Regions from separate parts of the Micromonospora sp. NPDC049257 genome, predicted to be linked through region 2. Evidence: riboswitches for the same ligand, from Rfam matches in the RefSeq annotation. Region 2 holds a riboswitch; the other holds the start of a gene.

Region 1 (7,803 bases), on a different contig from region 2:
CACATTGTGTGTGATCCACTTCACAGTCGGCAGTCCTAGATCGGTCATCCGCCTGTCTCCGATCTTACCGGAATGCCCAACTGTTCGGACAGTACGGAAATGGTGAAAGGCAGATATCCTGGACGGTTGACCACCATTGTCGACACTATCCGCTCCGTTTCCGCGCGCACCGGATCCGCATCGAACCCCGACGGCACCAACCCGAAACAACCGACCCTCCCACTCCCACTCCCACCCCCTACCCCCGTCCCCGCCCCCTTGGGTCCGTACCCCGCTTGGTGATCAAGAGGTTTGCGTCAGAAAATCCTCGGCAGGTGACGCAAACCTCTTGATCACCGGGGAAAGCCGGGGGCGGGGGCGTTGAGTGGGTGGGGGTGGGGGGCGGGGTGGGGGTGGGGGCGTCGGGGCAGTGGGCTGCGGTAAGGGGCACATCGTGCTTGTGGCCGTGACGAAACCGGTGTGAGATCTCCGGTGAGGACCGTCGTGCCCACCCCGGGGACGGGCCCCCGGCCGAAGGGACCGCACTGCCGTGAACGCCGCCACCGAGCCCCGTACCGTCGCGCCCCGGGTGGTGCGGGCCGCCCGTACCGGAGTCGCGGTGGTCTTCGCCCTCAACGGCCTCGCCGTGGCCAGCTGGTTCTCCCGGGTCCCGGCGGTCCGCGACGCGCTCGGCCTCAGCGCCGGCCGGCTCGGCCTGCTGCTGCTGGCCATGTCCGGCGGCGCGGTGCTGGCGCTGACCAGCGCCGGCCTGGTGACCCAGCGGCTCGGCCCGGCCCGCACCGTCGTCGCCTCCACCGTGCTGGTCGCGGTCGGGCTGGCCGGGGTGGGCGTCGCCACCCCGCTCGGCTCGCTGCCCGGCGTCGCGGTCGGCCTGTTCGCCCTGGGCTACGGCTCCGGCACCTGCGACGTGGGCATGAACGTCGAGGGCGCGGCGGTGGAGAAACGGCTGGGCCGCACCATCCTGCCCCGCTTCCACGCCGCCTGGAGCCTCGGCTCGGTGGCCGGTGCCGGGCTGGGCGCGGGTGCGGCCCGGCTCGGTGTGCCGATCACCGTCCACCTGGCGGTGCTGGCGGCGGTGGTGCTCGGCGGCACCCTGCTCGGGGCGCGGAACTTCCTGCCCGCCCTGCCCGCCTCCACCGCGGACGGTGCCGCGTCGGCCCGCCGGGGTGGCCTGCTCGCGGCCTGGCGGGAGCCGCGCACCCTGCTCATCGGCGCACTGGTGCTGGTGATGGCGTTCACCGAGGGCAGCGCCAACGACTGGCTGGCGGTCGCCTTCGTCGACGGCTACGGGGTCAGCGAGGCCGCCGGGGCAGCCGTCTTCGGGGTCTTCGTCGCCGGCATGACCATCGGCCGGACCGTCGGCACCGTGGCCATCGACCGCTGGGGCCGGGTGCCGGTGCTGATCGGCACGATCCTGCTGGCCGCCGCCGGCTCGCTGCTGGCGGTGCTGGCCGGCTCCGGCCCGCTGGCCGTCGTCGGGGTGGTCCTCTGGGGGCTCGGCGCGTCGCTCGGCTTCCCGGTCGGGATGAGCGCCGCCGCCGACGACGAGGAGCACGCCCCCGCCCGGGTCAGCGTCGTCGCGGTGATCGGTTACACGTCGTTCCTGGCCAGCCCGCCGCTGCTGGGCCTGCTCGGTGACCACGTCGGCATCCTGCATGCCCTGCTGGTGGTGCCGGTGCTGCTGATCCCGACGCTGGCCCTGGTGCCGGCGACTCGTCCACCGGCCGGCGTCGGGCCGTCGGAACACACCGCTCCAGTACAGAAAAACTAACAGTTCCCGGCCCGCACCGGTATCGGGTGCGCGGCCGTTACGCCGGGTCGTCGCCGCTGGCTAGGGTCGCCGGATGCCAACTGAGATCACCGCCGCAGCGGCGGGCCGCTGGACCCTGGGCGACCGCACCGTGCACCGGATGGGCTTCGGCTCGATGCGGCTCACCGCCCACCCCGACCGGGACCGGGCGCTGCGCGTCCTGCGCCGGGCCGTCGAACTGGGCGTCGACCACATCGACACCGCCGCGTTCTACGTCTCGCCGGGCGGCACCCTGAAGGTCGGCACCGGCCCCGCCCGGTACGCCACCGAACTGATCCGTGCCGCCCTCGCCCCGTACCCGGAAGGGCTGGTCATCGCCACCAAGGTCGGCTTCCGGGCCGACCCGACGACCGGCACGCGCGAGGAGGCCAGCCCGGCGCAGCTGCGCGCCCAGGTGGAGGAGAACCTGCGTCGGCTCGGCCGCGACCACCTCGACCTGGTCAACCTGCGGATCGTCAAGCGGCCCGCGCCGGACTCCGTGGCCGAACGCTTCGGTGCGCTGGCCGAGCTGCGCGACGCCGGTCTGATCCGGCACCTGGGCCTGTCCAACGTCCGCGTCGACCACCTCGACGAGGCGCAGACCATCGCCCCGGTGGTCTGCGTGCAGAACAACTACGCCCTGGACAACCGCGGCGACCAGGACGCCATGGTCCGCGAGTGCGGTGCCCGGGGGATCGCCTACGTGCCGTTCTTCTCCCTGACCGGCGTCAACCGCGAAGGCGGGGCACGTACCGACCACGACGCGGCCGTACGCGCCGTCGCCCGCGCCCACGACGCCACCCCGCAGCAGGTACGCCTCGCCTGGACGCTGCACCAGGGCCCGCACGTGCTGGCCATCCCCGGTACCGGTGACCCGGCCCACCTCGCCGAGAACGTCGCAGCCGCCGCGCTGCGACTCACCCCCGACGAGCTGGCCGCCCTGGGCTGAACGGTCCCGGGCGTGGCGCGTACGCCCGGGGGCGTCGAGGTCTGCCCCGTCCAGCCGGTTGTCACCGGGCTCGCAGCGCCCTGCCAGGCAGGGGTGTTCCACTGGAGGGACGCCGAGGAGAGGACGGGCAGATGGGCTGGTTCAGCCGACGGACCCGGGCTGACGAGGGCATCCCGACCAAGCTCGATCGGGAGGCCACCCGGGACGACCTGACCGCGTTGGCGGACTTCGTGGCCGCCCACCGGGGGGTGGAGTTCTATCTCGAACCCGAGACGACCGCCACCGACACCACAGTGGTGGCGATCGCGCACGACGGGGAGTGGATCCGCCGCCGCACCGGCTCCCCACGTACGGCGGCGAAGCTGGCCCACCGGCACGCGGTGCCCCTCTACGAGGCGGCGAAGACCGGATACCCGGAGCGGATGCGGGCCTGGAACCGGACCCACCCCGAGCGTCGCCTCCGCTGACCCCTCAGCCGCTGCGTAGAGGGTGGCCAGGGGTCTGCGGGGTGGGTGTCTGTGGGGGCGGGCCGTGGGGTGCGGCCGTGGTGGTGGGCGCGGCCGTTGGCCGCGCCGGCGGCTGCGGGCCAGGGGTGTGTGGGTATGTCGTCGCGGGCCCTTTCGAGCTGATGACGGTGACGGATCGGTCCCCCCGGGTGGGACGGCCCGGCCCGACGCCCGTCCGGTCGGGTCGGACCGTGCCGACCCCGAGTCGTTGACGTCATCAGCTCGACAGGGTGCGAGAGAGGTGTTCCGACCGCCAGGGACGGTCGGCCCCGGGACGGTCGGTCCCGGGACGGTCGGTCCCGGGACGGTCGGTCCCGGGACGGTCGGTCCCGGGACGGTCGGTCCCGGGACGGTCGGTCCCGGGATGGGTGCCTCGATCGGCTCCGCACCGGCTGGTGGCGGCCGGCGGACCTCCCTCAGGCGGGTTGCGGGTCGCCTCGGAGGATCTGCGGGTGCGCCGCACGGGGCGGCTGCGGGTCGGCCGTCGGGCGGGGCCGGACCCACCCGTGGGATGCGCGGGGCGGGCGGCTGCCGGCCTCGCCACAGGGGTCGATCGGTGCCGTCGCGGGGCCGGTGGCCACCGTTGACCTCGGGGTGAGGAGTATGGCAGCATTCGCGGCCTGACGGCAGTGAAGGAAGTCGGTGCGATTCCGACGCGGTCCCGCCACTGTCACCGGGGAGCGATCCCCCCTCGTGAGTCACGACCGTGCGTGCACGGTTGGAAGGCCGGGGGTGAGCGTCGATCCGGGAGCCAGGATACTTCGGCCGTCGGAGAACCCCAGGGCGTGGACACCCGAGGAGGACCCGATGACGCACAGCGTCACTGCCGACCCCATCACGGTCGGTGATTTCTGCATCACCGTCGAGCCCGCGCCGCCGCGTGCTCCCACCTCTCCCACCGTCGCCGGCCGCCGCCGGGGCGGTCGGCCTGCCACGTACCGCTGACGGCCGGTCCGGGTACCCCGCCGCAGGCGGGTGCGTCGTACCTCCGCCGCCGCTGACCGGCGTCCCTCCCGCCCCGCTCGGCCCGGCCCTGTGGTCGAGCCGGACGTCACTCTCCGGAGCCGAACGTGCGCATCCTGCTGCTGTCCACCGCCGACACCGATCTGCTCGCCGCCCGGGCCAGCGCCGCCGACTACCGGCTCGCCAACCCCACCCGGGTCGACGTGGACGCGGTGCCGGCCCTGCTCGACGGGGTCGACCTGGCCGTCGTACGGCTGCTCGGTGGTCGGCAGGCGTGGCCGGACGGCCTCGCGGCGGTGCTCGGCTCCGGCGTCCCCACGATCGTGCTCGGCGGCGAGGCGGTGCCCGACGCGGAGCTGATGGCGGCCTCCACGGTGACCTCCGGGGTGGCCACCGAAGCCCTGTCCTACCTGGTCGAGGGGGGTGCGGCAAACCTCGCCCAGCTGGCCCGGTTCCTGTCCGACACGGTCCTGCTCACCGGTGAGGGCTTCGACCCGCCCACCCCCACCCCGCCGTACGGCATTCTCGACCGTCGACCCCCGACCGCCCCGGTCGACCCGACCGCCCCGGTCGACCCGATCGACCCGGCGGAACCGGCGGCCGGGCCGGACGGGCGGCGGGCGGACGGCGACGGGCGGCCCACGGTGGGCATCGTGTTCTACCGGGCGCACGCGCTGGCCGGCAACACCGACTTCGTGCACACCCTGGCCGACGCGGTCGACGCGGCCGGGGGGAACCCGCTGCCGATCTACTGCGGATCGCTGCGCGGGCTCACCCCCGGTGCCGGGCCGCTGGACCTCTTCGCCCGCTGCGACGCGCTCGTCGTCACCGTCCTCGCCGCCGGGGGGACGGTCGCCGCCGACGCCTCCGGTGGCGGCGACGAGGACGCCTGGGACGTCGGCGCGCTCGCCGCCCTCGACGTGCCGGTGATCCAGGCGCTCTGCCTCACCAGCACCCGGGACCAGTGGGCCGGCAGCGACGCCGGACTGTCCCCGTTGGACGCGGCGATGCAGGTGGCGATCCCCGAGTTCGACGGCCGGATCGTCACCGTGCCGTTCTCGTTCAAACGCATCGACGCCGACGGGCTGTCGGTCTACGCCGCCGACGCCGAGCGGGCCGCCCGGGTCGCCGGGATCGCCGTCCGACAGGCCCGGCTGCGGCACCTGCCCCCCGCCGACAGGCGGCTGGCGATCGTGCTCAGCTCCTACCCGACGAAGCACTCCCGGGTCGGCAACGCCGTCGGCCTGGACACCCCCGCCTCGGCGGTACGCCTGCTCGCCGCCCTCGCCGCCGCCGGATACCACCTCGGTGACGCGCCCCCGCCCACCGACGGGGACGCCCTGATCCACGCACTGATCGCCGCCGGTGGTCACGACGTCGAGTGGCTCACCCCGCAACAGTTGTCCGCCGCCGAGGCCCGGGTGCCGGGGGAGACCTACCGGCGCTGGTTCGACCAGGTGCCGGCCGACCTGCGGGACCGGATGCGGGAACACTGGGGTGAGCCACCCGGCCAGCTCTACACCGACGACGGTGACATCGTCCTGGCCGGGCTGCGGTTCGGCAACGTCACCCTGCTGATCCAGCCGCCGCGCGGCTTCGGTGAGAACCCGATCGCCATCTACCACGACCCCGACCTGCCACCCAGCCACCACTACCTCGCCGCGTACCGGTGGTTGGCCGCGCCGGTCGCCGACGGCGGGTTCGGTGCCGACGCGGTGGTGCACCTCGGCAAACACGGCACCCTGGAATGGCTGCCCGGCAAGGGCCTCGGCCTGGCCGCCGACTGCGCCCCCGACGCCGTCCTCGGCGACCTGCCGCTGGTCTACCCGTTCATCGTCAACGACCCCGGCGAGGGCACCCAGGCCAAGCGGCGGGCGCACGCCGTCGTCGTCGACCACCTGGTGCCCCCGATGGCCCGCGCCGAGACCTACGGCGACCTGGCGAAACTCGAACAACTGCTGGACGAGTACGCCACCGTGCAGGCCCTCGACCCGGCGAAGGTGCCGGTGGTCCGGGGGCAGATCTGGGAGCTGGTGCGCGTCGCCGAACTGCACCACGACCTGCACACCGAGGCGATGCCCGACGCCGACGACTTCGACGACTTCGTGCTGCACCTCGACGGTTACCTGTGCGAGGTCAAGGACGTGCAGATCCGCGACGGGCTGCACATCCTGGCCGAGGTGCCCACCGGTGAGCCCCGGGTGAACCTCGTCCTCGCCGTGCTGCGCGCCCCCCAGGTGTGGGGCGGCGCCCAGGCCCTGCCCGGCCTGCGTCAGGCCCTCGCCGCCAGCTACGACCTCGACGAGCAGGCGCTGCTCGCCGAGCCCGGGGCGCGGGTGGCGGTGCCGGCGGCGCTGACCGACGTCGTCGACGGGCCGTCGGTCACCGCCGCCGACGCGGTGGACCTGATCGAAGGGCTGGCCCGGCGGCTCGTCCTCGGCATGGAGACCCTCGGTTGGGACCCCGCCCGGGTCGACGAGGTGGTCACCGAGGTGACCGGTGGGTCCTGCCCCGACGCCGCCGAGGTGCTGCGGTTCGCCGCCCGCGAGGTGGTGCCCCGGCTGGACCGCACCACCGACGAGATCACCCACACCCTCGGCGCGCTCGACGGCCGGTTCGTGCCCCCCGGTCCGTCCGGGTCGCCCACCCGGGGGCTGGTCAACGTGCTGCCCACGGGCCGCAACTTCTACTCCGTCGACCCGAAGGCGATCCCCAGCCGCAACGCCTGGGACGTCGGGGTCGCGCTGGCCGACTCGCTACTCGCCCGCTACCTCGCCGACACCGGCGAGTACCCGCGGTCGGTCGGGCTGACCGTGTGGGGCACCAGCGCCATGCGTACCCAGGGTGACGACATCGCCGAGGTGCTGGCCCTGCTCGGCTGCCGGCCGGTGTGGGACGACCGGTCGCGGCGGGTCACCGGCGTCGAGGTGGTGCCGGTGGCGGAACTGGGCCGGCCCCGGGTCGACGTCACGGTCCGCATCTCGGGCTTCTTCCGGGACGCGTTCCCGCACGTCGTCGCCCTCCTCGACGACGCGGTACGGCTGGTCGCCGCCCTCGACGAGCCGGCCGGGGACAACTACCTGCGCGCGCACGTGGCCGCCGACCTCGCCACCCACGGCGACGAGCGGCGGGCCACCGCCCGGATCTTCGGCTCCAAGCCCGGGGCGTACGGGGCGGGGCTGCTGCCGCTGATCGACGCCCGGAACTGGCGCACCGACGCCGACCTGGCCGAGGTGTACGCCGTCTGGGGTGGCTACGCCTACGGCCGGGGCCTGGACGGGCGGGAGGCGCGGGCCGACATGGAACGGTCCTTCGCCCGGATCGCGGTGGCGGCCAAGAACCAGGACACCCGCGAGCACGACATCGTCGACTCCGACGACTATTTCCAGTACCACGGTGGGATGGTGGCGATGGTGCGGCACCTGACCGGGGCCGCCCCGGCCGCCTATGTGGGCGACTCGGCGATGCCGCACGACGTGCGCACCCGCACCCTCGGCGAGGAGACCCGGCGGGTGTTCCGGGCCCGGGTGGTCAACCCGAAGTGGATCGCCGCGATGCGCCGGCACGGCTACAAGGGCGCGTTCGAGCTGGCCGCC
Region 2 (7,803 bases):
GGATCCGGACCACCGTTCCCCGATCGCCTCGGGGACTGGTGTCGCTGCCACCCTCGGTGTCCCAGCTCGACAGTGCGAGGAACGGCGCTGCGGCGAGGAACTCGGCCACACCGGGTGCCCCCAGCGGCTCGTCGAGGGCGATCTGCGGGGCCGACGCGGTCTGCTGGGTGGGTGGCTGCCACAGGCCGGACCGGAGGATGGCCTGCGCGCAGTGGACCCACGCCTGCCTGATCACCACCGTGGTCCGTGCTCGCCGCTGGGAGGTGACCGTGCCGTTGACACGCAGGACCTCGCCGACTCCAGGCAGCAGGAAGAACATCGACGTCGGCCCGGGGGAGGCGTCGGCCTCGGGGAGGGCGAACGAGATCCGCGTGGGGGACTGGACGTGGGCGAACCCGGCGACGCCACCGACGAACGTCGTCCGGCTCGTGCCGCGCTGCGCCGCCGCATGCCGGGTGTGTCCCAGAAGATGCTCACCCACACCCTGCGTCAACTCGAAGGCGACGGCCTCGCCCGCCGCCGGGTGGAACCCACGAGTCCGCCCGCCGTGCACTACTCGTTGACAGCGCTCGGCGACACGCTCGTCGGTCCGTTGCGCGAGCTCAAACGCTGGGCCGAGCTGAACATGGGTGCGATCGATGCGCTGCGTACGGCTGCGGTCAAGGCCCGTCACGACCAGTAGGCAAGGAGGGCGGGCGGATCCTGTCACGGGGTGATGGTCGAGACCCGCGTAATCCCGACAGGTCGACGCCAGGCCGGCACCTCGACGGATGGAAGCCAGCACCACCCCGGTCCTTCCGTCGTTTCCGGGTGGGCCGCCTGCCCGGTCATCCCGGCACACCCTGCTGCTCCCGCTCCCGTCAGCCGCCCGGGCAGCGGTTGTCGCCGCCGCTGAGTTCCACGCAGTGCCCTGGCGGGCCGGGCGTCGTGTCTGCCGGCACCGGAGTGAGACCCCGCCCGACGGATGCGGCGAACGGTAGGGCGGGCACGGCGATCACGACGGTCAGCACCAGGAAGACGATCGCGGTTCGGACCAGCCGCAGCCGGTACGCGACGAGCGCGATGACTGCCGGGCCGGCGATCGCCACCAACGCGGCGACCAGTAGGGCCAGGCTCGCCTGGCGTCCGAGGCCCACCAGTTCGTCGGGCCGGCCGTCGTAGTTGGCGTTCCACTGCGCCAAGCCGATGCTCAGCCACCACACGGCTGCCGCGATCAGCCCGCCGATCCAGACCAGGACCAGGAGCCCCACGATCGGGCCACCCCACCGACGTGCACCGGCCGCCTCAGAAGTCACGCGGTTCAGCGTGGACGGTCCGACCCGACCAGGCATGAGTCGGCGTACTCAGCGCGCTCGTCGAGGCTGTGTTCGTCGGCCCGGGGGACATCCGACCGCAGTCAGGCGGGCGCTCGGGGCTGGTTTCTCCGTGAGCTGCCACCGGTCGCCGTGACCCGCGGCGACAACGACCGCCTCGCGTCACCGGTGAACCCCGAAGCGAAGTCCGGCGGGGAAGGCCGCCGGTGCAGCGGCGGCGCCGTGCCGGTCGTCGGTACCAATGAAGTCAACCTGTCTCGGGCAGGATTCAGGATGGCTGATTACTACCCTGTGCAGATCCAATGGCTGTCCCATCGCTGTCAAAATCCATCAGTGGGCACTCAGGAAGTCGGCGGGGGATCGACCGAAAACAGTGTTGCAGCGACGAGGCGCGCTGTCATCCACAATGGAAAATGGGGATTCAGCTGTGCAACCAACGGTCGTGGTGGATCGCCTCGGCGAGAGGTCGGCGTCGACGCCACCCGTGCCGTTCCAGGTCGGGCACGGACTCCAGGTGGGTGACCGGCCCGACGCAGAGCCAGGCCACCGGCCGGATGCCGGCCGGTGCGCCCAGCAGCCCGGCCAGGAACGACTCCCGGTAGAAGGAGACCCACCCGACGCCCAGCCCTTCGGCGGTGGCGGCGAGCCAGAGATTCTGGATGGCCAGGCAGACCGAGTAGAGACCGGCGTCGGCGATGGCGTGCCGCCCGAGCACGGCCGGGCCCCCACGCTGCGGGTCGTACGTGACGACGACCGACAGCGTCGACTCCAACACCCCGTCGATCTTGATGCCCGCGAACCGTTCGGCCGCCGCGCCGTCCAGGGTGGCGGCGAACGTCGCCCGCTCGGCCTGCACGTGCCGGTGGAACCGACGACGGATGGCAGGGTCCCGGACCAGGACGAAGTCCCACGGCTGTGAGTAGCCGACGCTGGGTGCGGCGTGCGCGGCGTCCAGGATCCGGTGCAGGGCGCCGTCCGGCACCGGTTCCCCGGTGAACTGGGCCCGGACGTCCCGGCGGCGGTGGATGGCGTCGTAGAGTTCCACAGGCAGGCTCCCGCTGCGCTCGGCCCACCCCGGACGGGCGGGCGGTCGACGCGAGGCCGGTCTTCGGACTCCCGGATCGACGCCAACCCGTCCGCCTTCCCAGCCGTACGGCCAGTGGCTGCGCTCCTCGCGCCTGGACGGTCGCTCCCCGGTCACCGCGGCGGGCCCGTGCCGGAATCACACCGGCTTCCCGATTCTCCCCGCACCCGCGGGGCACCTCGCACGATCATGCCGCCGCCGATGCTAACCCGTGCCGGTGACGCAGGCCGGTCACGCCCCCGGCGGGCGGCGGGCGGTCACCCGCGCGGACTCCACCCCGGCGGTGTGCCCACCGATCGCGAAGATCCTCCTGCCGCTGGTGACCGCCGCGCCTTCACGATGGGCGGTGGTGGTGCCGGTGACCGTCGCCCAGGTGCCGGTGTCGGGTGAGTACGCGTCCACCCGGGTGGTGTCCACGCAGTCGACCGGTCTTCCCGAAGGGTCGGTGACCAGTTCACAGCCACCTGGTCGCATAGATCCGGCCGTCCGGGCCGGTCGTGGCGTCGACCAGACACCGCCGGCTGGGAAGCGGCGCGAGAGTCGCCCAGGTGTCGGTGGTGGGCGAGTACGCCTCGACGACGTCGAGGACGTTCAGGACGCCGTCCCCGCAGCCGCCGATCGCGTAGATCCGCCCGTCTGGTCCGCCGGTCACCCCCATCTCGTAGCGCGGCGTGGGCATCGACGCCGCGGTGGTCCACCGGTCCACCGTCGGCTCGTAGACCTCCAGGGTGGACAGCGAGCCGCGACGGTCCCCGCCGACGGCGTAGACCCGGCCGTCGGTGCCGGCCGTCGCGGCGAGCAGTTGCCGTCCGCTGGGCATCGACGCGACGGGCACCCAGTGGTCGTCGCCCGGCGTCAGGGCGAGCACGGAGCTGAGGAACGCTCCCTCGGCACCGGGAGAGCTGCCACCGATCGCGTAGACGCGCCCGTCCCCGCCGGTGGCCGCCGCATGGCGGTACCGGGGCCGGGGCAGCGACGGACCGGCCCTCCACCGCCGCGTCCGAGGCGTGTAGACCTCCACCACCGTGGTGACCGAAGCCGCGTCGGCACCCCCGATCGCGAAGATCGACCCGTCCGGCGCCGTGGCCGCCGCCAGCGCGAAGCGGGAACTCGACAGCGCGTCGTCGGCCCGCCAACGGAGGGCGGGTCGGTCGCCCCTGGCGGCGGCACCGGCGACGGGTGCCGGCAGTTGGGCCACCGCGACGGCAATGGCGAGGAACAGTGTCCTCCATGGTGCGGCGCGGCCAAGAATGCGAATTGTCGTCACGACTGGGATGCTCCCTTCGCGCTGGGTCGACGGGCGTTTCCGCTGATCGGCAGGCTAGCAGTCCGGCGTACGCGGCAGCCGCGAAGGACCTGCCAATTTCCCCCGAGGGTGAAAATGGTGTCGTGGCTGAATGTGTGTTCGCTCGGGAAGCTGTCGCCGGTCACCACTTGGGGTCGTGTCCGCACGATGCGGAAGGGAATTGTCCTCACGTGCGCCGTGGGTGGTGCCGGCGTCGGGCGGGGAACGCGACGCCGTGATTGCCGGCTGCCGCCCGTGGTGAGGGGGTCGGCACCCGCGGGACGGTCCGGCCACCACGCCGGACGGCGCGTCGGCGTGACGTTGCGGGGCTGTCCGGTCGGCCAGGTCCGCCCCCGTTCCCCGGCGGGATCCTGGTGGTGCACCGCCCTCCGGGCGTCCGCCACGCGCAGTGACCGCCGACTGCGCCGAAACCGGGACGGTTCACCATGATGGACAGCGCTACGGACACCTGACCATGAGCCATACGGACCAGCTCAAATCAGCCGCAACCCCGCCGGCGAACTCCCGGCCGGCCATCAATACGTATTGACGCACCCCATCGCTAATGTTACCGTCGGTCATACTCTGGTCGCTAGCTGTGGCAATGGATCGAAGCAATATCCGGCACCGACCGATGATGCTGTCCAAGTTGATTCACCGTAGGTCACCCCGTGGCGAAACAGCGCCGGGTTCGCTCCCGGGCACTGACATCTCCGTGATTACGCGACACGAGTTTGCGCTTTTTCGACAGATTGCGGGTGTCTGTAGGAAGGAGAGGTAGTGACCGAGGCCCTGGTGAATTCGGCACACGCGACGGATTCGGCTGAACTGCCACTGTCGTTCGCCCAGGAACAGTTGTGGTTCCTCGACCAACTCGCCCCCGGCACACCGACGTACAACGTCGCCGTGCTGTACCGGATCGACGGCGACCTGGATCACTCGGCACTACAGACCGCGATGACCCGGGTCGTCGCGAACCACGACATCCTCCGCGCGCGCTTCGACGCGCACGACGGCGTTCCCTACCAGGTCATCGCAGCTCCTCCGGAGCAGGCGCTCGTGATCGACGACTCCACCGCAGCGGGGGAACTCCGGGAGACACGTGCCCTCGACGCGGCCACCACGCTGGCACGGACACCGTTCGACCTGGCCGTGGGCCCGCTCTACAGGTTCCGCCTGTTCCGCGTCGCAACGGAACGACACCTGTTGTCCATCGTCATTCACCACATCGTGTGTGACGGCTGGTCCATCAACCTGATCAGTGACGAGATCCGCAGGTCGTACGCGGCGATCCGGCAGGGTCACGAACTCCCGGCCGGCCGGGCCGCCACCGACTACGCCGATTTCGTCAAGGCCCAGCGGGTCGCCTTCGAAGACGGCACCTTCGAAGCGCAGCTCACCTACTGGAAGTCCCAACTGTCGGGCCTGCCGGCGTTGAACCTGCCGGCTGACCACCCGCGACCGCCGTACACCGTCCACCGCGGCGAACACCTCAGCCGGGTCTTTCCGGCATCGATCGGTGCCACCGCGCGCCGCCTCGCCCGGTCGCAGAAGGTCTCACTGTCGATGCTCCTGACCGCGGCCCTCGGGGTGGTCCTGTCCCGTTACACCGGTGAGGAGGACCTCGCCGTCGGCACCACCGCACTCGGTCGGTCCGATCCCGACCTGGAACAGGTCGTCGGCATCTTCGTCAACGCGGTGGTGCTGCGGCTGGACCTGTCCGGAAAGCCCACCTTCGCCGAGCTGCTCGATCGGGTCAAGGACACCTCCCTGCGGGCCTACGAGCTTCAGGACGTGCCGTTCGAGCGGGTGGTCGACCGCCTTGCCGTCCCCCGCGACCCCAGCCGCAATCCGTTGTTCGACGTCCTTCTCCAGGTGCTCAACGAGGAGACCGGCAGCGGCTCCCTCGACCTGCCCGGAGCCACCATCAGTGTGGTCGACCAGCAGACGATGCACTCCCGGTTCGACCTGTCGCTGACCTTCGCCGAGTCGGCGACCGAGCTGAGGGTGTCGGCGGAGTATTCGACGGAGCTGTTCGCCCGGTGGCGCATCGACCAACTGCTCACCCACATCGAGCGCGTCCTGACCGGTGCGGCCGCCGACCCCGGCATCAGGGTGTCCGAGATCGACCTGCTGTCCGCCGACGACCGGGCCGAGTTGATGCGGCTGGGTCGCGGTCCGGACGACGCCGTCCGCTCCGATCCCGTGCACGTCCTCGTCGCGGAACGGGCCGCAGCGGCACCCGACTCCGTCGCGGCGGTCTTCGAGGGCGTCGAGCTGACCTACGGGGAACTGGACCGACGTGCCGCCGTCCTCGCCGCCCACCTGAGGCACCGGTGCGGGGTCAGACACGAAGAGCTGGTGGGGGTCGCGATGGATCGCGGCCTGGACGTCCTCGTGGCGTTCCTCGGTGTCGCCAAGGCGGGCGCCGCGTACGTGATCCTCGACATCGACCACCCGGTCGGCCGCCTGGAGTTCATTCTCGACGACACCGACGCACACGTGGTGCTGACCACGAGCGACCTGCTCGCCAGCCTTCCCGAGCCCCGGTCGCGTCGTTACCTGTGCCTGGACCGCGACTGGCCGGACATCGAGTCCGCCGAGGCCGGGGGAGCAGGCGACCCGCTCGACGAGGTGAGCACCGGGGACTCGTTGGTCAGCGTGATCTACACCTCCGGTTCGACGGGCCGCCCCAAGGGGGTGCTGACCGAGCACCGGGCGTTGGTGTCCTACCTGGTCCCGTTCGCCGAGACCTTCAAGTTCGGCCCCGGCGACCGGATCCTGCAGTTCGCGTCACTCGCTTTCGACCTGTGTCAGGCAGAGGTCTACGCCGCGCTCATCAGCGGCGCCACGCTGGTGTGTGCACGCCGGGAGACCCTGCACTCGACGGAGTCGCTGTCCGCGCTGATCCGCGACGAGCGCATCACCTTCGTCGGCGCACCTCCGACGCTGCTGGCGCTGCTCGACGACGGCCCGTACCCGCACCTGCGCCACGTGTTCACCGGAGGTGAGGCGTGCCCGGCCGAGCTGGCCAACCGGTGGAACGTCGCGGGTCGGACGTTCGTCAACGGCTACGGCCCCACCGAGGCGGCGATCGGCGTGACGCTGCACGTCGTACCCCGCGGGGAATACCGGACCTCGCCGCCCATCGGCGGGCCCATCACCCGACGTCGCTTCTACGTCGTCGACGAGCAGTTGGCGCTGGTGCCGGTCGGGGTGCCGGGTGAACTGCTGATCGGTGGCGACGAGGGGCTGGCCCGCGGCTACCTCAACCGCCCCGACCTGCACAGCGAGAAGTTCATCCCGGACCCGTTCCGGTCCACCGGACGGGTGTACCGCACCGGCGACCTCGTCCGCTGGAACCGCGAGGGCCACCTGGAGTTCCTGGGCCGGATCGACACGCAGATCAAGCTGCGGGGCCTACGGATCGAGGTCGAGGAGATCGAAGCGGTGCTGCGTACCCATCCCGCGGTCGACACGGCGGCGGTGAAGCTGGCCGAGGACGCGCGGGGCCAGCAGATCCTCGCCGGCTACGTGACCCTGACCGGGTCGACGGAACCATCGGTCGCCGAGTTGCGCCGGCACGCCGCCCAGTTTCTGCCGTCATACATGGTCCCGCAGGCCTGGCGGGTGCTGGAGAGCCTGCCGATGTCGCTCAGCGGCAAGCTCAACCGGAGGGCACTGCCCGCACCGGCGGCGTACGTCCAGGCCGACCGGGAGGTCGTCGCGCTGGCCACCCCGACCGAACGGCAGGTCGCCGCCGTCTTCGCCGACGTCCTCGGCATGGCCGCCTGGCGACTCAGCGCCGACGACGACTTCTTCGAACTGGGTGGCAACTCGTTGCAGGCGATGCGGGTCATCAGCCGGGTCAACCAGGCGTTCAGCGCGAAACTCGGCGTCCGGACCCTGTACGGCTCGCCCAACCTGCGCGACTTCGCCCAGCAGGTGCACCTCCAGGCCGTCGCACCACCGGCCGCCGATCCGGCCGCCGAACCGCCCCACCAGCAGGCGGGCCCGCCCGCCGATGCGCTGAGCCTGGCGCAGACGATCGCGCTGGCCATGACCGACGTCCTGGTGTCACCGGCCACCCCGGCCGCCGTCACCGACAACCTGTTCGCACT

The links. A riboswitch is a leader RNA that binds a small molecule or an ion and turns the genes downstream of it on or off. The one in region 2 is predicted to bind cobalamin.
Region 1: another riboswitch for cobalamin. It lies ahead of cobN (cobaltochelatase subunit CobN); the one in region 2 lies ahead of bluB (5,6-dimethylbenzimidazole synthase).

The regions. Positions count from the first base shown of each region.
Region 1 covers NZ_JBFAQU010000012.1:78,233-86,035, reverse strand. Annotated here, with positions in the region: gene AB0K25_RS19000 (MFS transporter) at 530-1,771, shown strand; gene AB0K25_RS18995 (aldo/keto reductase) at 1,845-2,738, shown strand; gene AB0K25_RS18990 (hypothetical protein) at 2,870-3,205, shown strand; cobalamin riboswitch at 3,877-4,006, shown strand; gene cobN (cobaltochelatase subunit CobN) at 4,315-7,803, shown strand, end outside.
Region 2 covers NZ_JBFAQU010000013.1:9,456-17,258, reverse strand. Annotated here, with positions in the region: gene AB0K25_RS19615 (2Fe-2S iron-sulfur cluster-binding protein) at 1-481, opposite strand, end outside; gene AB0K25_RS19610 (helix-turn-helix domain-containing protein) at 470-682, shown strand; gene AB0K25_RS19605 (hypothetical protein) at 861-1,295, opposite strand; gene bluB (5,6-dimethylbenzimidazole synthase) at 1,735-2,358, opposite strand; cobalamin riboswitch at 2,395-2,594, opposite strand; gene AB0K25_RS19595 (hypothetical protein) at 2,629-2,814, opposite strand; gene AB0K25_RS19590 (kelch repeat-containing protein) at 2,852-3,664, opposite strand; gene AB0K25_RS19585 (amino acid adenylation domain-containing protein) at 4,463-7,803, shown strand, end outside.